DNA from 4 places in the Priestia sp. FSL H7-0729 genome. Region 2 is predicted to be linked to each of the others. Evidence: predicted binding sites of a transcription regulator. Region 2 holds the regulator's gene; each other region holds the start of a gene.
The links. The regulator Rex, encoded in region 2, represses fermentation and respiration genes when NADH is low (regulators of the CRP and FNR family bind a similar motif). The targets are predictions, from matches to a motif close to TTGTGAAATATTTCACAA.
Positions count from the first base shown of each region.

Region 1: the regulator Rex is predicted to act here: its motif matches at 2,044-2,061, upstream of MHH93_RS23750 (formate/nitrite transporter family protein).
Region 3: the regulator Rex is predicted to act here: its motif matches at 2,771-2,788, upstream of nirB (nitrite reductase large subunit NirB).
Region 4: the regulator Rex is predicted to act here: its motif matches at 2,322-2,339, upstream of MHH93_RS03135 (cytochrome ubiquinol oxidase subunit I).

Region 1 is NZ_JBBOTQ010000014.1:91,612-97,500, reverse strand. Features, by position in the region: gene MHH93_RS23760 (pectate lyase) at 1-172, opposite strand, end outside; gene MHH93_RS23755 (FAD-dependent oxidoreductase) at 420-1,781, shown strand; gene MHH93_RS23750 (formate/nitrite transporter family protein) at 2,169-3,020, shown strand; gene MHH93_RS23745 (molybdopterin-containing oxidoreductase family protein) at 3,465-5,528, shown strand; gene MHH93_RS23740 (MFS transporter) at 5,723-5,889, shown strand, end outside.
Region 2 is NZ_JBBOTQ010000017.1:64,881-70,769, forward strand. Features, by position in the region: gene MHH93_RS25270 (tetratricopeptide repeat protein) at 1-326, shown strand, start outside; gene dinG (ATP-dependent DNA helicase DinG) at 468-3,329, shown strand; gene MHH93_RS25280 (redox-sensing transcriptional repressor Rex) at 3,548-4,201, shown strand; gene MHH93_RS25285 (amidohydrolase) at 4,188-5,492, shown strand; gene MHH93_RS25290 (hypothetical protein) at 5,532-5,889, shown strand, end outside.
Region 3 is NZ_JBBOTQ010000005.1:380,243-386,131, reverse strand. Features, by position in the region: gene MHH93_RS14960 (M42 family metallopeptidase) at 135-1,208, shown strand; gene MHH93_RS14955 (hypothetical protein) at 1,375-1,695, shown strand; gene MHH93_RS14950 (metal-dependent hydrolase) at 1,895-2,602, opposite strand; gene nirB (nitrite reductase large subunit NirB) at 2,878-5,307, shown strand; gene nirD (nitrite reductase small subunit NirD) at 5,366-5,692, shown strand; gene MHH93_RS14935 (formate/nitrite transporter family protein) at 5,742-5,889, shown strand, end outside.
Region 4 is NZ_JBBOTQ010000001.1:738,255-744,143, forward strand. Features, by position in the region: gene MHH93_RS03130 (cytochrome d ubiquinol oxidase subunit II) at 1-880, opposite strand, end outside; gene MHH93_RS03135 (cytochrome ubiquinol oxidase subunit I) at 880-2,244, opposite strand; gene MHH93_RS03140 (MFS transporter) at 2,644-4,038, opposite strand; gene MHH93_RS03145 (LysR family transcriptional regulator) at 4,148-5,023, shown strand; gene MHH93_RS03150 (GNAT family N-acetyltransferase) at 5,054-5,620, shown strand; gene MHH93_RS03155 (hypothetical protein) at 5,709-5,889, opposite strand, start outside.

The DNA.
Region 1 (5,889 bases), on a different contig from region 2:
CCAGCTTAAGCAGGGTACGGTCATAGCTTCCGGCCCAGGAGTAGCCATGTCGACGTTCTTCACTGATGTCCAGAATGTTTAAGTATTTCAACCCATCCCGGTCCGCGTAGAAAGGGACATCTTCATCTACGTATGGCGGCTTGTTCAATCTCGGAAGCCATTGGCATAGCATAAACCGACTCAAATCCGGGGACAATGAAATCAATACAATGAAGGGAAGAAAGGCATAAATACAAGGAATAACCTCCTTCGACAAACTTTTTTTGCTCTAGCTATTGCAATGTGAAAAATATCACATTATAATGAGTGTATAAAGTGAAATAAATCACATAAGCAGTATCGATCAAGAAGTGAAATATTTCACAACCATAATAACGTTATATTCAAACTCATTTATATATTTCGAGGAGGAACTTTTAATGAAAATCGCAGTTATCGGATGTACACATGCAGGGACCGCAGCCATCGTAAATACCGCCAAATTATACCCGGATGCTACCATCACCGTGTATGAGCGCAATGACAATATCTCCTTCCTATCTTGCGGCATTGCGCTCTACGTAGGTGGGGTTGTGAAAGACCCTGACGGCTTGTTCTATTCTTCGCCTAATCAATTGGCAGAGCTTGGTGTCGAGACCAAGATGCTTCACGAAGTGACAGCGGTCGATGCCAAGGGTCATACCCTGCGGGCTAAAAACCTGCAAACTGGGGAAGAATTTGAAGATACGTTTGACAAACTGATCGTGACAACAGGTTCATGGCCTGTCGTTCCGAAGCTTGAAGGCATCGAGATGGATAACATTTTACTCTGCAAAAACTACAATCATTCCAATACGATAATTGAAAAAGCCAAAGATGCCAAACGCGTTACCGTTGTAGGTGCAGGATATATCGGCGTAGAGCTGGTGGAAGCTTTCCAAATGAATGGCAAGGAAGTTACCCTGATCGACAGTGTGGACCGGATTTTGAATAAATATTTGGATCCTGAGTTCACGGATGCGATTGAAGATACGCTGACTGGACGCGGTATCAAGCTGGCTCTCGGTCAAACGGTACAGAAATTCACCGGGGAGAACGGCAAAGTAACTAAGGTAATCACGTCCAAAGGGGAGTTCGAAACCGATCTGGTTATTCTGTGCATTGGTTTCCGTCCAAATACAGAGCTGCTCAAAGGCCAAGTGGATATGCTGCCAAACGGCGCAATCATCGTGGATAAATATATGCAAACCAGTCAAAAAGACATCTTCGCTGCGGGTGACAGCTGCGCCATTCATTACAACCCGACAGGTAAAGCATCTTACATTCCACTCGCGACTAACGCTGTGCGGATGGGTACACTCGTAGCCCGTAACCTGGTTCGTCCAACGACACCATATATGGGTACACAAGGAACATCGGGTATCAAAATTTATGAGCAAAACATCGCGGGTACGGGGATGACGGAAACATCTGCTGCTGACGAAGGTCTGATTGTGGAGTCGGTAGTACTGGAAGACAGCTATCGTCCGGAGTTCATGCCAACGGCGGAGAAACTGTTGCTCAAAGTGGTCTATGAGCAGGCTACTCGCCGGATCGTTGGAGCACAGGTGATGTCTCAGGTTGATCTGACTCAATCGATTAATACGATCTCGGTCTGCATCCAAAACAACATGACCGTAGATGAACTGGCCTTCATCGACTTCTTCTTCCAGCCACATTACAACAAACCATGGAACTTCCTGAACACGGCTGGTCTGCAAGCACTGCCACCGGTAGAAGTAAAAGCACCAGCAATGGTGTAAGGAAGCAGAATCGATGCTAAGCAGTGAGCATGATAGACAGACGACCTACGAAGATAAGTCAGGGTTGTCCGAAAATGCGACGTGTACAATAGCTTTCAAGCTTACGGCACAATGCAGACGATTATAAAGGAAAAAGAAGACTGGCGAGTATATCGTCAGTCTTTTTTGTGTTTCTTTTAGCTTCAAAAGGACTTATTATACTCTTGAGATCTTGCTGACTTAACTATTCCAAGACACTCTTAAAGTATCTTTTTAAATAACATTGTGATAATTTGCACAAAGTTTTACACAGTACCAAGATACAATTGATATATGGCATCAACGTTTCAATAAAGAAATTAAGGCGGTTTTATTCCACGAAGAACAATGAAGGAGAGGATGGATGATATGGCAGCAAAAACACCTCTTGAGGTTGCACAATATACGGCGCAAACAGGCATGAAGAAGGCTCAATATCCGGTGTCTTCTGTACTGGTGCTTAGCTTCCTGGCAGGGGCTTTTATTGCGCTGGGTTTTCTACTGGATATCCGGGTGATTGCATCCGCGCCAGCAGAGTGGGGAAGTCTGGTTAATCTGATTGGTGCAGCAGTGTTCCCGGTGGGACTAATTATGGTGCTCATCGGTGGTGGCGAGTTGCTGACGGGTAATATGATGGCAGTTCCACTCGCGACGATTGCTCGAAAGTTATCCGTAGGTAGCATGTTGAAAAATCTAACCTTAGTGACGATCGGTAACTTTCTTGGAGCTTTGTTTGTCGCGTACGCGTTTGGACATGTACTTGGTCTGACTGGAGAGGGTGTATATCTGGCTAAAGTGGTGGATATGGCTGGTCACAAGTTGCATGATGGATTCTTGCAAGCTTTTATCTCCGGCATTGGCTGTAACTGGCTGGTCGCGCTGGCCGTGTGGCTATCTTATGCATCGGATACGATGAGTGGCAAGGTACTGGGCATCTGGTTTCCAACGATGGCGTTCGTAGCCATTGGATTCCAGCACGTTGTGGCCAATATGTTCCTCATTCCGGCGGCAATTTTTGAAGGACATTATTCGTGGGGCCAATATGTGATGAATTTCATTCCAGTATGGCTTGGCAATCTGACGGGAGGAGCTCTGTTTGTAGCTGCGGCCTATTGGGTGGTGTACCTGCGACAAGCTGAGCCAAAAGTGAAACCAGAGGTAGTAACGTCGATCGAACCTGTGGAGGCGGAGGGTAGAGTGATGTTGAGCAAGCAGGCGTAGCGGAGTATGGCACTACAATGCATGACACGAAACACATATATCATATACACATAGAAGTGAAGACGATTCTAACTTTGCTCGGTTCATGGCAAATATGCTGTGATGGAGCAGGTCGGAATCTTTTTTTTGTGTCCTTTATTGGAGTTTTAAAGCAAAATAAATTCGCCATGACAAGGTTCGGGGGAACGAAACCTGTTCATGGCGAATTTCGGGAGTGGTCCATGATATGGCATGAGGAGGAAGTGGGGAAACACTAGCCTAATGCCTTATTTTTAATTTACCCCTGTATTCTGAAATTGAATCAAATGGCAAAACATTTTCTTGAAAATATTTTGAAGGTGCTATAGCGGCGAATATGAAGCAAAAACATACTGTTCTCTTTACGTGATAACCTCGAAGAAGATATGATATAGGGATAGCTTTTTAAAGAGGGGGAGCCATACGATGATCGATCAGGAGAATGGGGTATTTGCAGCGGTATGCCCGCTCGATTGTCCGGACACTTGTGGTCTGTTACTACATAAAGAGAACGGCAAAATTGTGAAGGTGGCGGGCAATCCGGATCATCCGATAACGAAGGGTGCCATCTGTAATAAAGTCAGAAATATGACGGAGCGGGTGTATCACCCCGAGCGTCTGCAATATCCAATGAGACGTGTTGGAGCCAAGGGTGAAGGCAAGTTCGAACGAATCACTTGGGATGAAGCAATTAGCGAGATTACGACCAACTTCACTGCATTGTCCGAGACCTACGGACCTGAGAGCATCCTGCCTTACAGTTTCTACGGCAACATGGGCATTCTCGGCGTAGACGGCATGGATCGGCGTTTCTTCAATGCGCTAGGTGCGAGTATGCTGGAGCAGACCATCTGTAATGCGGCCGGAAATACCGGCTGGAAACATACGATGGGCGCCAACCATGGAACGGTGCCGGAAGATACGGAGCATGCAGATCTTATTCTGGTATGGGGCGGAAATATCGTGAGTACGAATATGCACCAGGTCGTTTTGGCGGAGAAAGCCCGCAAGAAGGGCGCCCAGATCGTCGTAATCGATGTGCATCGCAATCGTACCGCCCAATGGGGCGACTGGTTTATCCCGCTGTACCCGGGCACGGACAGTGCACTGGCGCTGGGCCTGATGCATGTGTTGTTCGAACGGGGACTGACGGATGAAGCATTTATGCAAAAGTATACAGTGGGACATGAGGCACTGCGTGCTCATGTTCGCAGCTACACACCTGAACGCGTTGCGCGCATTACGGGCGTGCCGGAGGAGACCATTGTGAAGCTGGCCGAGCTATATGGCAACGCACAGGCAGCCCATATTCACATCGGCAATGGACTCCAGCACCATGATAATGGGGGGATGAACGTGCGCAGCGTTGCATGTCTGCCTGCCATCACGGGGCAATGGCTGAAGCAAGGCGGCGGTGCCGTGCGTACGAACAGCTACGCGAGCACGAATAGCGACGCGCTGGAGCGTCCGGAGCTGCGGCAGAATACGGAGCCGCGAGTGGTAAACATGAACCGGATTGGTGAAGCGCTGCTGGAAGCCGAGCAGCCGATCCGGGCCCTGATGGTTTACTGCAGCAACCCATTGGTGGTGGCACCGGATACTGAACGAGTGGAGCGAGGTTTTGCACGGGAAGATCTGTTCACGGTTGTGCATGATCTGTTCATGACGGATACGGCTAAATATGCAGATATCGTATTGCCGGCCACGTCTTCATTTGAAGCGACGGACCTGTATGCTTCCTATTGGCATCAATACGTTCATCTGCAAGAGCCGGTAATTGCACCGATTGGAGAGAGCAAAAGCAATGTGGAGTTGTTTTCCCTGCTTGGGCAGGCCATGGGGTACGATCCTGCAATCTTCGGAGAAACGCCGGAACAGATGATTAAGGACGCACTCCAGGATACAGGCAATCCTTACATGAATGGGGTTACGTTAGAAGGACTGAAGGAACACCATTTCGTGAAGCTGGATATGACACCACATGCTGCATTTCTGGATCAGCTGCCCACACCTTCAGGCAAGATTGAATTGTATTCAGAGACAATGGAACAGAGAGGGCTTCCGCCGCTCCCTACCTATAGCGCTCTGGTTGAAGGATATGATGGGGAGAATCCGGCTGGACCTGCCGATACTTACCCATTGATGTTCCTGTCACCGCCAAATCATAATTTCCTGAACTCGACCTTTGGCAACTCAGCCAAACATCAGCGTTTGGAAAAGATGCCTTTATTGCAAATGCATCCCGAAGACGCTGCCCGCAGAAACGTGCAGGATGGGGATGCAGTGGTCGTATGGAATGATCGTGGACGCATTGAGCTTACCGCCAAGGTGAGTGAAGCCATGTTGCCAGGAACCGTCATCAGCCAAGGCTTATGGTGGGATGGGGAAGGCAAGAAGCAGCGAGCCAATTCACTCACGTCCAATCGGTTGTCGGATATGGGCAACGGGGCTACATTCTTCTCGGCCACTGTCGAAGTGAAGCGTCAATGAGTGTGCTTGCAGCATGACTTTTTTGAGGTAAGATGAACAAAGGACAGAACTTGAGCAGGATCTAATAGAGCAATATATGCGACATTTCATAAAACCTTCGCTCTGGCTGGTTACGGTTATACCGTCAGGGCAAAGGTCTATTTTTTATGGCTGTTTGCTTGTGCAGAGGTATTAAGGAGAATGAACTAGAGATGATGAGATGGCTGGATACCTATCCAAAAGAAGTGAGAGTATTTTTACTGGCAAGCTTGGTTAACGCAACAGGAAGTGCCTTGATGTGGCCGCTGACCACCATGTATGTGTTTGATGAGCTAGGACGGACGATGGCCAACGCAGGTTTTGTAATCCTCATTCAGTCCCT
Region 2 (5,889 bases):
CCCGGGTTGTGACCGACCATCCGGAGAGTGCATTGACTCGTTTTTACCTGGCACTCGCATATCTGAATCTGGAACAAATGGCGGAAGCAGGGACACATTTGCAGCAGATCATGTACCTTAAGGGTTCACCTCGCTTGAAGGGGCTTGTATGTAATGCCCTAGGCTGTATTCAAGCAAAGCTTGCGAATCCGGAGGCTGCATGTTCACTTTTTGCACAGGCCCTTCAGTATGACCCGACATTGACCGAACCACTGTACAACATGGAAGCATGCAGGTTGAACAGGGGAAAATTGCAATATGCTAATCAGCTGACGACCCTTCATTAAGCGGGAATTCGGCGACAAAAAAACGGTGTTCCCTCCTTTGGCATAGCGGCGGGGACACCGCTTTTTTGTCAGTTAATTTTCAAATCCCCTTTTTTTTGCTATGCTGTAACATAGACTGAATGGAAGGGATCGTACATTGCAATGAAATTTGCCGTATTGGATTTCGAAACAACCGGCACGCAGTCCGACGGTGAGATTATACAGGCCGGACTTGCCATCATAGATCATGACAACAGCATAACTCAAATATATAGTTCTTATGTGAACCCTGGTGTCCCGATTCCCCCGTTTATTTCGGGGTTAACGGGTATTACCGATGAAGATGTGGCGGACGCTCCTTCACTCGAAGAGATGATGATGGAGATGGTTCCGCTACTTAACGATGTAGTGCTTGTTGGACACAACGTCGCTTTTGATTTTCACTTTTTGCAGAATGCTCTTGACCGTTGCGGTTATCTGCCGTTCACTGGCCGTATTCTGGATACTATTGATTTTCTGAAGATTACGTTCCCATCACTGGGTTCTTATCAACTCGGTTATGTGTCTTCTGAATTTGGATTTCAACATGATCGCCCTCATCAGGCAGACAGTGATGCACTGGCGACAGCCTATGTGCTGCTCAAGTGTCTGGATGAGTTAAAGGAACTACCGCTCATAACGATTCAGCGCCTCAGTGACCTGTTTGCACCAGAAGACAGTGACTTAGGCTGGTTCCTGGACGGGATGCGCAGTGAGAAGGAAGCAGAGCCGATCCAGGATCTCGATGGACACACCTATTATCGGCAGCTTGCTCTGAATGTAAGCGATTGGACTGATATTGGTGCACCACGTGATGAGCGGGAGGGCAATCCCCTCGAAGGTGTAACCTTCGAACAATTCATGGACCAGGTTCGGGAGAACCTGAAGGATACGCTGGATCACTACGAAGAGCGTGAAGCGCAAACTCAGATGTTCAGCAGTGTAAGGCAAGCCCTGGATGAAGAGAAACATCTCTTGATCGAAGCTGGAACGGGTACCGGTAAATCTCTGGGTTATCTGTTACCTGCTATTTACGAAAGTGTGAAGCAAGAACAGAAAGTCATGGTCAGCACGCATACGATCAATCTGCAGGAGCAATTGAGAGAGCGGGACATTCCAATGCTGACCCAAGTGGTTCCGTTTCCGTTTAAGGCTGCTGTATTCAAGGGACGTGGACATTACCTGTGCCTGCGCAAATTTGAACACAAAATCAATAAACGTGAATTTGCCACACCCAAAGAGGATTATTTCACAGCCGCTCAGATGATCGTTTGGCTTACACAGACCGAAACTGGAGATGATGAGGAGCTTAACCTTAGCGGACGCGGAGGCGACTTCTGGGAAACGGTACAGAGCGAATCCGAGTCATGTCTGGGAAGATCCTGCCCATGGTTCCGCAAATGTTTCTATCATCGCGCCAAACATGAGGCCGGGTTGTCTGATATCGTCATTACCAATCACTCCAAACTGTTTACGGATGTGAAAGCAGCGCATCAGCTGTTGCCAGCCTATGAGAGTCTTGTGATCGATGAGGCCCATCATCTCGAGGATGTAGCGGGTAAGCATCTTGGAATGCATATGAAATATTTCACGTTGGTTCATACCCTGACCCGTCTGTTTAAAGACAGTCGTAATGGACAACTGCCTATGCTTCGTTCGCAGTTATCCGGGCATGAGAATTCGGCGCAATGGGGCTCCATGGTGGATCAGATGTTCCCGCTGGCGGTTGAGGTTAAAGAACTGTGGGATCGAATGAGTGATGCCCTGTTCGGTCTGTTGCCTGAACGAAGTGATGCTTCACCAGGCGAGACAGGGCAATTTTCACTGCGTCTAAAGGCCTCTCAAAAACCTGCAAAATGGCAGGAGTTGCAGGATCTGGAGAATCAGATCTATGTAACTCTGGGTGATCTGGTTCGCAAAGGGGACAAATTGCTGCTTGAGGTGAAAGAGGATCAGGATGATTATCAATCAGATAGTCTGATCACGGACATTACAGGACTGCTGAAAGATCTGACCACATTGAAGGAGAATCTGCGTTTCTTCATGCGTATGGATGATGCGAAAACGGTGTACTGGATGGAAGCCAGCGGTCAGTTCCGCAGTAAATCGCTTCAACTGTATGCCGTACCTGTAGATGTCAGTGCACAACTTAAGGATTTGTTTTTTGATAAAAAGAAAAGCGTTGTGCTTACATCGGCTACACTCTCCGTGGATAAGTCATTCCAGTTCATGATTGAGCAGCTTGGCTTACAGGAAGCCTCTGAGAATAACCGGCTGTTAACGTCGATGCTACCGTCACCATTCAATTATCGCGATCAGGCGCTTCTCGTAATTCCGCGTGATTTCCCGAGTGTGAAGGGCAGTGTGGGTGATGCGCACTTTGTCAATATGCTGGTGCAGTCACTCGCAGAGACCGCAATTGCCACGCGTGGACGCATGATGGTTCTGTTTACTTCATACAAGATGCTGCGACAGGTCTATGATCCGCTGAAAGAGGCACTGTCTGGTAATGACATCTCGTTGTTGGGCCAAGGTGTGGACAGTGGAAGCCGCTCCAAGTTGACTCGCAGGTTCCAGGATGCCAAAGCTACGGTACTTCTGGGCACCAGCAGCTTCTGGGAGGGTGTAGATATCCCGGGAGAAGCACTGACCTGTCTCGCTATTGTGCGCCTGCCTTTCCAGCCGCCGAATCATCCTTTGGTGGAAGCCAAGAGTGAGTTGCTTCAGGAACAAAAGAAAAATCCGTTCATGAAACTGTCCGTGCCACAAGCGGTCATACGTTTCAAGCAAGGATTTGGCCGATTGGTGCGTACAGCGAAGGACAGAGGTATTGTCATTGTTTATGATACTCGGGTGATTGAAGCGTACTATGGTAAATTCTTTTTATATTCATTACCTGGTCCAAAAATGGAGCATATGCTCACGGAGCAGATGGTTCCACGAATTACCGAGTGGTTAGAAAAATCTGCTAATGAACAAGAATAATGGTTGTTTTTTTCGTTATATCATTGCATGACATGATCGATTGGCGTTAAACTTTATTAGATATTTCCGTATCCGATTAAAGCAGTTGCACGTAAGAACTTATAACCTAAATTACAAGGAGCATTCTGTATAAAATGTCACATCTATCTCTGAGTTTATACAGAATGCTCATCTTTTCATCTATTATTTTATTGTAGGCTTGGTAAGGGGGAGCAAAAATGAAATCGGATAAAATTTCGGAAGCGGTGGTACGACGTCTGCCTGTATACTTGCGCTATTTGAGCGAGTTACATCAGCGTGAGGTGGCTACTGTTTCTTCTCAAGAGCTTGGACAGCGGCTGGATCTGAATCCGGCCCAAATTCGAAAAGACCTGGCTTATTTCGGTGATTTTGGTCGTAAAGGGATCGGGTATGATGTTTCCTATTTGATCGAGAAGATTCGTCACATTCTCAAAATCGATCAGCAAATCAATGTAGCTCTGGTAGGCGCGGGTAACCTCGGACAGGCCTTGTCCAACTACAACGCATATCTGAAAGACAACATGAAGATTGTTGCTGTATTCGATGCATATGGACCGAAGATTGGTAGTCAAATCAACAGTTTGAAGGTAAAACCAATGAACGAATTAACGGAAGCGGTTAAAACGGATAACATCCGCATCGGGATTATTACCGTTCCGGATACGGAAGCCCAAAATGTAGCTGATCAGCTGATTGAATCCGGAATCGAAGCGATACTTAATTTTGCACCAACTATTCTAAAAACACCGCCGCACATCCGCATTCACCATGCTGACTTTACAACGGATCTGCTAAGTTTGGCCTATTACTTGGAGACTGGAAAGGACGACGAGCAAGATGACAACAAATAGATGGGTAATCCACAACGGCAAATTTGCCGTGAATGAAGGCGCAACTTGGAATGTAGTTCAAGGATACATGGTTGTCGAGAATGACAAGATTGTGCATATTGGTGAGACATTGCCGGATGGAGACGAGAATTGTACCAAAGTGGATGGAAAAGGATTGTTCTTCCTGCCGGGTCTGATCAATACGCATGGTCATGCAGCGATGTCATTGCTTAGAGGGCACGGAGATGATCTGGCGTTGCAAGTATGGTTGCAAGAAAAAATGTGGCCGATGGAAGCGAAAATGACTTCAGAAGACGTATACTGGGGAACTTCGCTATCTGTGCTTGAAATGTTGAAAGGTGGAACTACAGCTTTCCTGGACATGTATGATCACATGGATCAAGTTGCCAAAGTGGTGGAACAATCCGGCGTTAGAGCAGCACTGGCACGTGGTGTAATCGGGCTGTGTTCGGAAGAAGAGCAATTGCGGAAACTGGAGGAGTCGGCAGCGTTTGCACGTGAGTGGAATGGACAGGCAGATGGTCGCATCACAACCGTAATCTCACCACACGCACCATATACATGCCCTCCTGACTACATAGAGAAGCTTGTACAGGTCGCAAATGACCTTAACCTTCCTCTGCATACACATATGTCGGAAACGCTGCGTGAAGTGGAACAGAACGTTACAGACTATGGACTGCGTCCTGTGGCACATCTGGAGAAACTGGGCTTTTTCTCCCGTCCATCCCTGGTTGCACATGCGGTGCATCTGAATGATGAAGAGATTGAAATTTTGGCCCGCCATGATGTGGCTGTATCCCATAACCCGGGAAGTAACCTGAAACTTGCTTCCGGTGTTGCGCGGGTACCAGCACTGCTGAAAGCAGGAGTTACGGTGTCACTCGGAACAGACGGACCGGCAAGCAACAACAACTTGGATATGTTTGAGGAAATGAGATTGGCTGCATTGATCCACAAAGGTGTGTCTGGTGACCCGACGGCCGTGCCAGCGGGCGAAGCGTTACTACTCGGAACTTCATATGGTGCTAAATCCATCTTCCTGAACAACACCGGAGCGCTTCAGGTAGGCATGAAGGCTGATTTCATCGCCCTGGACATTGAACAGGCACACTTCTACCCACATACAGACCTGATCTCACATACGATCTATTCGGCCTCTGCCAAAGATGTGGAGCACGTATGGGTGGACGGTAAACAAGTGGTTAAACATGGCGAATGTCTGACGCTGGATGAAGAGCGCATTTTGCGTGAGTCTCAATTGGCATTTGATGGTTTGCTTGCTCGTTAATTGCATTGCAGAGCATCATAGGGAAAGGAAGTTCGGCTTTTGAAGAAAAAAAAGAAGTGGATATGGATTTCGCTGCTTGCACTGGTTCTGATTCTGTTTGGACTTCAGCGTTATTACGTGTATGTCACACAGGACCAACGCAAGGAAGAAGCGCTCGCCATACAGGCAGCACAGGAGCAACTGGGCATTACATCTCATGATGAATTGCGTAAGTACATCTGGGGAGATAAAGAAGGCTCTGACAACATCTACTGGACCCTGACCGGCAAAAATAAGGATAACCAGGATGTTATGGTCTGGGTTAAATTCGATGCAAACAATCAACCCGCTAAGGGTGCTAACGCTATACACAGTGAGCTGCTGCAGAATGGCATGTCCGAAGCACAGATACGCAATC
Region 3 (5,889 bases), on a different contig from region 2:
TAAATAACAAGTCCTCAGCATTTTAAAGTGAGTATTCAAAAAGTGGACTTTTTGAACTACATCTTAAGGGACAACAGGCGGGTAGCCGTTCTACTGTGACCTGAAATACATACCGACAGAGGAGTTGTTGACACATGAATGAAAAAACGATGGAAATGTTTCGTACGTTGACGGAGTTTCCCTCCGCATCCGGTTTTGAACGTGAGCTTCGCGGCTGGATGAAAGAGCAACTGTCCGCTTATACCGATGAGTTCGTCCAGGATCGCCTGGGGAGTCTATTTGGTGTATTACGCGGGGAGGATTCCGGTCCTAAAGTTATGGTAGCCGGACACTTTGACGAAGTGGGTTTCATGACCACGGGCATCACCGAAACAGGTATGATCAAATTCCGTCCACTGGGTGGATGGTGGAGTCAGGCTGTACTTTCTCAACGACTGGAAATTATCACACCGGATCGTCGGATTACCGGAGTTGTAGGTTCTACACCTACACACTTGCTGGACGAGTCCCAACGGAACAAACCTGTTGATCTGAACACCATGTATCTCGATATTGGAGCGGACAATCGGGCAGAAGCAGAATCCTGGGGCATTCATCCGGGCATGCAAATCGTGCCGATCTGTGAATTCACACCCATGGCCAATACGAAGAAAATTATGGCTAAAGCTTGGGATAATCGTTATGGCGTAGGACTTGCGCTTGAACTGGTTGAAGCGCTGCATAAGGAAAAACTGCCTAACACACTTTATGCTGGTGCAACAGTTCAGGAAGAACTGGGGCTTCGCGGTGCACGTACAGCAGCCAATCTGATCCAGCCGGATATCTTCTTCGCGCTTGACTGTAGTGCTGCGAATGATATGACAGGTGACAAACAGTCATTTGGATATATCGGAGAAGGGGCATTGCTTCGTATTTTTGACCCGGGTATGTTCACTCATCGCGGAATGGTGGAATATGTTCAAGATACGGCTTCATCCAATCAGATCAAAATGCAGTATTTCATCTCACCAGGGGGTACTGACGCAGGTCAAGTTCACTTAAGTGGTATCGGTGTACCTTCAACCGTGATTGGGATCTGTGCCCGTTATATCCACACCTCTTCTTCCATCATTCATACGGATGACTACGATGCGGCCAAAGAACTGATTGTAAAGCTTGTGAAGGGTCTGGATCGGACAACGATGAATACCATCATTAATAATGCATAACAATTAAATTGATATTATTTTTAATTGGACAAGAGACCCCCTCACGATATCAGGGGGTCTCTTTTTTATATCCTCTTATAGATTAATAGGCCGAACATTATAGGAAATTACACATAAGATACAATAACGGTAGATGATTCAAACACCAAGCAGCGGGGGACCTGTTATGGCAGTGAGAAGGAATGGAAAATCGAATAAAGGTTCCAAAAAATCAAATGCCGCAAACACCCTTCTCAATGGAAACCTTAAAGGAAAAAATCTGGAACTTATTGTTGCAGCATTACTGGTAAGTGGGAAGTTAAGAGTGGATGCGGTCACGTTGTTTCGAGAAGCTACACTGGTCGTTGAACTGGTCGGGCAATATAAAACGTTACAGAATATTACACCGTCTAATCAAGACAAACTGGTGCAATTCCTGGATGAGATTGGTGGGGACATGACTTTGAATGATGTTATACGGGCTTTCCAACAGAGAATCAATTCTTAACGCCAAGAAATGAGGTTGAAGTGATGTCTGACTTTGACGGAAGTGGTTTCGCTGAGCTATTGATCATTGTAATTCTTATTGTTTTATTTGTATTCGGTTCTTCGGATATCGACAGCCTTACCGATTCGCCTTCTCAATCCTGAATTGGCATACCTGTAAACGCCAGTCCATAGTCTATTGGACTGGCGTTTTGGGATGTCTACAGAAATAACGGAGAGAATGCAATCCAGGCCAAAATAAGGGTAAGCACAATGCAGACATTCTCCACAACGGCCCCACGCTTGGTTCCTGTACTCATCAGATTCACCCGTATGCGCCACTTGAGCGGTGGTAACGGACGAATCCCCCGATTGGTTAGCGAATCGGCCAACAGGTGCATGGCATACGCCGTACCTCCCGCCACCCAAATTTCCGGTCCCTGCTGATGGGTCGTACTGTAGAGTAAACCAGCCCATATCGCCGTTCCATATAGGGTATGCGTTAATCCCCTATGAGTAAGCGTGGTACACAGCATAAGCAGGCTGCCTGCAATCAGATTCCACGGGGCAAATGCGTGACCGTAGAACACCAGGCCGAGTCCAATGGCGAACATCAACACTTTGCGAAGAGAACGCGAAGGCAGGAATGACACAAGCGCAATGAGAATCGCGAGCAACAGGTTCCATGGTTTGGCATGAACATAAAAGTACACAAATACAGCTGTTGGCAAAAGAACGGTCTGTAACAGCCTGATGAGACTGTTAGGCAAAGCTCTCGATACCAGCAGCGAATTCGGCTCATCGATGTCAGGCAATAACGAACCGATCAGGGCAACCGTAACTGCCGGTGCAGTCACCGGCATACCAGCCAACTGAAGTACAGATAGCGATACGCCTGTCCCGATCATAAGGTGGGATCTTCCCATCATGATGCAAAAACGTCCTTTCGAAGAAATAGGGAACATACATAGCCCACTTTTGATAGTACAACGAAACCAAAACAAGAACAATAGTTCGTATTTCTTAATTATATAAAATAAATATTATTTTCTGTGATGGGGCTCACACTATTAAATTTATGACTCTTCTATCTTTATTAGTGAATTAAATCACATAAATTATCGTTAACACCTTGTATAATTTCAAATATAAACCACTAAAATTGCAGGTAATGTACAGCGTCTATCCAAGGAGGCATACACACATGAACGGAAAAAAAGAGAAACTCGTTATCATTGGTAACGGTATGGCAGGAATCAGTACGGTTGAACAAATTTTAAAATTAACTTCGCGATTTGATATTACGGTTTTTGGCACAGAGCCCTATCCTAACTACAACCGCATTATGTTGTCCTATGTACTGGAAGGCAGCAAAACACTGGATGACATCGTACTGAATGATCTCCACTGGTATCAGGATTATGGTATTACACTGCACACAGGCACAACAGTTACACGAATCGATGCCGAGACGCAGGAAGTTGTAACGGAGGATGGAACTCGCTTCCCTTATGACAAAATCATTATAGCAACCGGCTCCAACTCCTTCATTCTTCCGGTACCGGGACATGACAAGCAAGGCGTAGTCGGTTTCCGTGATATCGCCGATTGTAACGTCATGCTTGACGCTGCCAAACAGTACAAAAGAGCGGCCGTTATCGGGGGCGGACTGCTGGGTCTTGAAGCTGCCAAAGGTCTGGTACAACTTGGCATGGAAGTTACCGTGGTACATCTGATGGAAGATCTGATGGAACGTCAGCTTGATCCGCAAGCTTCAGCCATGTTAAAGGCAGAATTGGAGCGTCAGGGTATCCGTTTCAAAATGGGTGCACAGACTTCCGAACTGCTGGGCGGAGAACGAGTTGAAGGTATTCGTTTTGCCGATGATTCCGTTCTGAATGTTGACTTTGTGGTCATGGCTGTAGGAATCAAACCTAATACTGCTGTAGCCCGTGAAAGCGGTATGGAAGTAAATCGGGGTATTGTTGTGGATGACTACATGCAAACTTCACTTGAGAATGTATATTCGGTCGGTGAATGTACAGAGCATCGCGGCGTATGTTACGGCCTCGTTGCCCCATTGTTCGAGCAAGGCATGATTCTGGCCAAACATATCTGCGGTGTTGAGACGGCTCCTTATGAAGGTTCTGTTGTATCCACGAAATTGAAAATTTCGGGTGTTGATGTCTTCTCAACCGGTGAATTCATTGACAGTCCGGAGCACACCGTTATCTCACATAAAGATGACTGGAAACGGACCTACAAAAAAATTCTGCTTCGCGATAATAAAATGGTCGGCGCGGTTCTCTTCGGTGACATTACGGATTCTGCCGAATTGCAAAAATTAATTAAACAACAGACCGAAATGACTGAAGAACTGTATGGTTCACTGATGGGTACAGGTTGCGGCGGTCATAAGAAAACAACCTCTGTTGAAACGATGCCGGAAGACGAAATCGTCTGCGGATGTAACGGGGTCACTAAAGGGACTATCGTTGATGTCATTACCAACCAGGGCCTGACTACTGTAGATGAAATCAAAGCCTGTACCGGTGCAACCCGCTCTTGCGGTGGATGTAAACCGGTTGTGGAACAGATTCTGCAATATGTGCTGGGAGACGGTTTCAGCAGTGGAGCCAAACAGGGAATATGCGGATGTACTTCTATGGGGCGAGATGAAATCGTAGCCGAGATCCGACAAAAAGGACTGCAAACGACCAAAGAGGTCATGAATGTATTGGGTTGGAGCCAACCTGAGGGTTGTTCCAAATGTCGCCCGGCAATCAACTATTATCTTGGCATGATTGCACCGGACACGCATGAAGACGAGAAGGAATCACGCTTTGTTAACGAACGCATGAACGCGAATATTCAAAAAGATGGAACGTATACAGTTGTACCGCGGATGTATGGCGGGGTGACTACACCAGCAGACCTCAAACGCATCGCTGACGTTTCAGTCAAATATGATGTGAAAGCAGTCAAAGTTACGGGCGGTCAACGTCTCGACTTGATTGGTGTCAAAAAAGAAGATCTGACTAAAGTTTGGGCTGAACTGGATATGCCTTCAGGTTATGCATACGCCAAATCGCTGCGCACGGTTAAAACATGTGTCGGCTCCCAATTCTGCCGATTCGGTACACAGGATTCCATGGCAATGGGTGCTCGCATCGAACGGAAATTCGAACGTCTGGATCTGCCAGCCAAGTTCAAATACGCTGTCAATGGCTGTCCACGGAACTGTGCAGAGGCATGCACCAAAGATATCGGTATCGTTGGTAACGACGGCGGCTGGGAAATCTTTATCGGTGGTAACGGCGGTATTAAAGCAAGACTTGCTGATTCCCTGTGCAAAGTGAAAACAGATGAAGAGTTAATTGAACTGTGCGGAGCCATCATGCAATATTACCGCGAGACAGGTAACTATCTGGAGCGGACTTCCGAGTGGGTGGAACGTATGGGTCTGGAGCATATTCGTTCGGTTGTCGTGGATAATCTTGAGGAACGCAAAGCGTTGATGGAGCGGATTGAATTCGCACTTGAACATGTCGAAGAACCTTGGCAAAAAGCGATTCGCAATGAGGAAGGCCAAAGCAAAATGTTTCACGGCATCGAAGTGTCGGCTCGTCCATAAGCAAGCCCGCATGATCAACACTGGCGGAACGTTAAATAGATAAAAGGAGTGGTTTAAGATGACGACAAAACAATCAGGCACCTACTTCCCTGCCGGAGGAGTTGAAGAATTCCTGCCACGAATCGGAAGAGTAGTTGAGATTCAGAATCACCAGCTTGCAGTCTTTCTTGCATCGGATGGTACCATCTTCGCTGCGGATAATCACAACCCACACCCCAAGGGTGGGCCGCTTGCAGAAGGCATCGTGTCCGGTCATTATCTGTACGATCCACTGTATGATTGGAAAATTGACCTGACGACCGGTCTTGTGCAAGCACCGGACAATGGTCAGGTACAGATGTATCCAGTCAAGGTAGAGAACGGCCAGGTCTGGATTGCTGTATAGCTCCATTGAAATGTTCAAAGATTGATGCAAAATAATGGGGGAAACCGTGATGTATACACCAAGTGTTGAGGGAATTATTGAAGCTGCGGTTAAAAAACGGGATCAGATGAATTCAAATCTTTCACGCTACATGGTTGCTGCCTTAATGGCGGGTGCCTATGTAGGACTTGGCATCGTGCTGATCTTCAGTATCGGTG
Region 4 (5,889 bases), on a different contig from region 2:
TGCTCTGAATGGTGATGAATGGATCAAGAATATAAGGATATTGTCCAATCCCATATGCAAAAAAGGCTGTGAAAAATTGCAGCATGATGCAAATAAAAGCTAATCCGTAACGGCGTCCGTTATACAACAGCCACATGGCAATCATGAAAAATGCAACGGAAAGCGCCAGCAACCACCATAAATCCATCATGTTTTGGAAATGACGCTCATTGTGTTGACCCAAATATATAAATGCAGTCAGCGCGAGAATGATGGTCGGTGTACTCCAGAACAAAGCATAGTTACGCATCAGTTTTAATGCCGAATGATCCTCTGCCCGAGAAGCGTAAAATGTAAGAAATGATCCGCTAATGAACAATACGGATACGATGGCGAGTCCAACGATGCTCCACGATAATGGATTCGTAAATAGTGCCCAGTAATCAAGGGAAACCGTCTCGCCTTGCTTTAGAATAAAGCCACCTTCAGACAATGTTAGTGCCACTGACAACGACGCCGGAATAAGCAACCCTGTAGCTCCGTATAAAAACAGATATACGATGTTATTTTTGGAACCATAATTCTCGAAAGCATAGAACGACCCACGAATAGCCAGTAAAATGACGGCTATACTTCCCGGAACAAGCAGCGCGGATCCATAATAGTAAGCAGTATCCGGAAAGAATCCAACGATGCCAATATAGAAAAAGACAAAAAATACGTTGGTGATCTCCCAGACCGGTGATAGATACCGGGAGATCAGACGATTAATCAGGTGATCCTGCTTCGTCAGGCGTGCATAAAAGGCGAAAAATCCTGCTCCAAAATCGATGGAAGCTACAATAAGATAGCCATACAAGAACAGCCAGAGTACCGATATCCCAATCAACTCATAACTCATCAGCTTTTGTCCCCTTTCTCGGCTGATTGATCATGCTTCTCCTTCAACCATTTCTCCATCTCAAGCTCAGCAGGATTGTTATTGAACAACCGTCTCAACACGAGGACACAGATGACGCCGAGCACAATGTACAGAAGCAAGAAGACGAAAAATAAAATTCTTACACTCGGTGAAGAAGTAGCAGCCTCTTCTACGCGCATATAACCTCGGATGATCCAGGGCTGCCTCCCCACTTCTGCATAGAACCAACCCATCTCAACGGCCAGAAATGCAAGCGGTGCACTGAGTGCAACCATACGTAGCATCCACTTGTTAAATGGATTGCGCTTCTTCCAGAACACAAACAGGAAGTATAGAGATGAGATCGCGAGCAGAGCGAATCCGATTCCAGCCATCAGATCAAACAAGTAATGCACAAGTAATGGTGGGTGCTCATCAGGTGGAAATTCATTCAACCCGGTTACCTCAGCGTTAAAGTCTCCAAAGGCAAGGAAACTGAGCACTTTCGGCAAATGAAGGGCGCCTATAATTTCATGTTCTGCATTCAGCCATCCCAATAAAATTAAGTCCGCGCCGCTTTCCGTCTCGAAATGCCACTCGGCAGCTGCGAGTTTCTCCGGTTGATGCTCAGCCAAAAACTTGGCAGACACATCTCCAGCTAAAGAATTTAATAAACTGAATACCAGTACAACGGCCATCATCAGGTTTAAGCCTTTCTTGTGATAGGCCGACACGCCTTTTCTCAGCATCGCAAAGGCTGCAATTCCTGCTAACAGCGCAGCTCCTGTCAGATAGGCCGAGCTTAATACATGGAATACCTTGGAGAACGTCGCCGCATTCAGCATTGCTTGTACAGGGTTCACTGCCATGAATTGACCTGCTTCCATAACAAAGCCTTCAGGCTGGTTCATGAATCCGTTCACTGTTGTAATAAAAACAGCAGACATGCCTGCCCCGGCAACAACTGGTATAGTCAGCAACCAGTGGATATAGGGATTTTTGAACCGATCCCACGTGTACAAGTAGATGCCCAAGAAGATCGCTTCAAAAAAGAACGCGAATACTTCCATAAATAGGGGCAGTGCAATGACATTTCCGGCCAGTTTCATAAAATTCGGCCATACCAGGGCCAACTGCAGTGATATCGCGGTACCTGTCACGACACCCACCGCCACAGAAATGACGAACCCTCTGGACCACCTCTTCGCCATAAGTATGTAATGGTGATCCTTCTTCCGAATACCGATGAATTCTGCGATAGCAATCATCAAGGGTACACCGACACCCAGCGTTGCAAAAATCACGTGGAAACCGAGCGTCAAACCCGTCACGAGCCTGCTCCATAAAACCGTATCAATAGCCATTCTTTGTGTTGCCTCCTTTCAAACTCTGTTCAATTTAGAAACATTCAATATCAGATTTGGCCAAGCTTAGTACACAGTTGCGAAAAATTTCACAAAGTTAGGTATGACGATATCTTGCCACACCTATAATGCGTTTACTCCTGTTGGCCCCCGATTATAAGAAGCATTGGATGCCTATTAAAATCTGATATGGATGCACTTAAGGTACTAACCAAGCCTATTAATCAAAATTATTATATCTTTATTTTTACCTAATTCAATCAAAGTCACGTCTTCTACCCTAAACGTTCAAGAAAGGATCAACTCTTTCTGACAACTTGGTGAAAAACAAAAAATACACCCAATAGAGCTATTGATTCATTGGGTGTAAACGTGGTATTGCACGGCAGATTTGCTATTTTACTTGCTTACTTGCTCCGGACTCACCGCACCTGCCTCGCGACGTACGCTCATAATGATCAGTGATGCAGCTAATACCGTAAGGATGATTCCAAGCAGCTGAAATCCTGTCACATTAAAGGTATCTCCCATAACAATTCCAATCAATAATGATGATAAAATGGTCCCCAGGTAGCGTGACGTATTAAAAATACCCGATGCGACTCCGATCATTTCTTTGGGTGTGCTTTTGAACAGTGCTGCCTGCATGCCGACCGCGTTTAGGCCATTACTTATTCCAAATAAAGCTAAGGCAACAATGATTATGAAGATTGGAGAAGTTTCATTCATAACAACGATTAATATAGAGCCAAATGTCATTAAAGAAGCGGATACGATCAGAGCTGGCCGTGATCCCGATCTGTCAATCCAGCGCCCTGCGATCGGAGCAATAATGACTGAACATAACCCCAAAGCTAGCATGCTCATTCCTGCATGAACTTCGTTGAGATGACGTACCTGCTTCAAATACGTAGGAACTCCAAAAAAAAGTGCGTAAAACAGGATGTTCACCAGCATGTATTGCACATTCACCCAAGTCATCTCGGGATATGAGGCAAACGTTCGCAGAGGGATGAAAGGCGTGGCTGCTTTTAATTCATATCGGATGAACATGACGAGTACGATTAACCCGATCCCCCCTATCAGCAGTTGCCATGTTGAAATATCTCCTGTGGAATTTACTGAAAGTAAACTGATAAGCAGAGTCACCAAAGCTACCGTAAACATCAGGATACCTGGTGCGTCAATTAACGCAAGCCATTGCCGAATGGACATGTGCCCAGAGATAGACGAAAATTGCTCGTCCTTCGGGATTGTCTTCCAGGCGAACCAAAAGCTTGCCAAGACAAACGGAATATTAACGAAGAATATGCTGTGCCAGTCCCACCAATGAATCAATACTCCACCAATAAAAGGTCCAATTGCAGCCGCTCCAGAAAGGAATATAGCCAAGGTGGACAAGGCGGAGGCTTGTTTTTCAGTTACATTAATTCTGACAATTGCCATTCCAACGGCCACCATCATGCTTGTGCCAATCGATTGAATAATCCGAAATACGATAAGCCACGAAAAGCTCGAAGCCCACGGAGCTAGCATGGACGATACAAAAACAACAACAAGACCCATGAGGAAGATCTTCCTGCGGCCAAACAAATCACTACACTTGCCCATGACGGGTTGAGCGACAGCACTGGCAATGTAAAATGATAAAATAATCCACGAAACGGCTGTAAAATTAAGTTGATAAACTTGTTGTAGCCTGGTAATTGCCACCGAAATCATGGAGGAATTCAACGGATTCAACATAATTCCAAGTCCAACAGCTAACATCAATCCTTTATTTCGAACCTTCATCGGTGCATCACTCCTTCTTCTGCTGTCATCTTACTTGAAAACATTCATTTATTCCAACGCATTATATGTTATGATTTGATGAACTAGAAGGAATGAAGGAATGGTGCAAATGGAACTTCTTCAACTAAAATATTTCCTGACAGTGGCCCGATGCGAACATGTTACGGAAGCTGCGGGAAAGCTGCATGTCACGCAATCCTCCCTGAGCAAAACAATACAACGATTAGAGGACGACCTGGGAGTCCCTTTATTTGATCGAATCGGGAGAAAGCTGCGACTAAACGACTTTGGAAGAATATTTCTTCAGAGGACTGAAAAAGCTCTATTTGAATTGGAACAAGGAAAGCGGGAAATCGCTGACTTCTCCAATCCGGATCAGGGTACACTGCAATTGGCGGTGACTACGGCAAGTACTTTGCCAGGTATACTACAGGAATTTCGAAAAAATAGCCCGGACATTCAGTTCCATGTGCAAATGGTTTCGTTAGAAAACATGTCCAAGCTTCTACATCGGGGCGAGGTTGATTTTTGTCTCTCCTCCCCTCCGATTCAAGGTGACGACATCGAATGTCAGATACTATATGAAGATCCGATCGTAGTCGCTGTACCTATGGGGCATCGACATGCAGACCGAAGCAGCATTCAATTAACCGAACTTAAGGACGAGTGGTTTGTTGGGGTGAAGCAAGGGTATGGGATTCGTGATATGGTAGATTCCGTATGTCAATCCGCTGGTTTCCTACCGAAGTATGTATATGAAGGTGATGAGCCTGCAAGATTAACAGCCCTTGTGGAGGCGGAGATTGGTCTCGCTTTTATACCTAGTACGGCCAGAAACCCGCATGAGCGCATTAAATATCTTCAGGTAGAGGAACATCAACTCGTTCGGAAAATCGCTCTACTTTCGCATAAAAACAGGTATATTTCCAAAGCCGCTTTAGAGTTTCGCAGCGTGGTTACGGACTATTTCAATGCTATGCCATGAGCATAAATTCAATATAAAGGAGATGTCCTTTTGATATTAAAAGCAGAAAAATTTGATTATATTTCAGAGACAGAGCGGCTAATCATCCGACCATTACAGAAAGACGACTATGAAAATTGGTTGAATGAGTTTGAAAACCGCTTGCCCTCCCAACACCGCCATGATAAAGGAAAAATGGATATGAGTGAATGTACCACGGATTGGTTTCATGATCTGGTAGATCGACACCAGGAGTTAGCGCGTACGGATGCCGTTTATGTATTTGGAGTATTTAGAAAGCAAGATGGTACACATCTGGGTATGATTGATATTGCGACATTGGCAAGAGATCATTTTCAATGGGGAAGCTTCGGATATACGATCCATAATCAGTATTGGCGAAAAGGTTATGGGAAAGAAGCAGTGAATGAAGCACTTTATATTGCATTCGAACATCTGAAATTCCACCGCATAGAAGCTCATATTAATGTGGATAACACCCCTTCTATAAAGTTAGCTGAAAGCGTTGGTATGGAATTTGAATGTGTGCGTAAAGGTTTCATACACGAAAATGATGAGTGGACCGATCATCTGGTTTATTACAAAAATTTCACTTAAACTACTTCCACCGATAATCAAAAGAGCGAACATAGCACTTGCGTGCCCTGTTCGCTCTTCTTCATGCATCCGTATTGATTCCTTCACTTTACTCGTCCAAGCTGTTCCAGAAGGATTGAAACGTAACTTTTTCAACTTCGAGAAATGCAGGAACATTGCCGTAACGCACTAGACCTTCACCAAACAGAACCAGTGGGACTTGCGTTTTGTCTTCCAGCGTGAGATAGATGATCTTGCGATCTTCCTTGCCGTAGAGTTTCTCTTCCAAC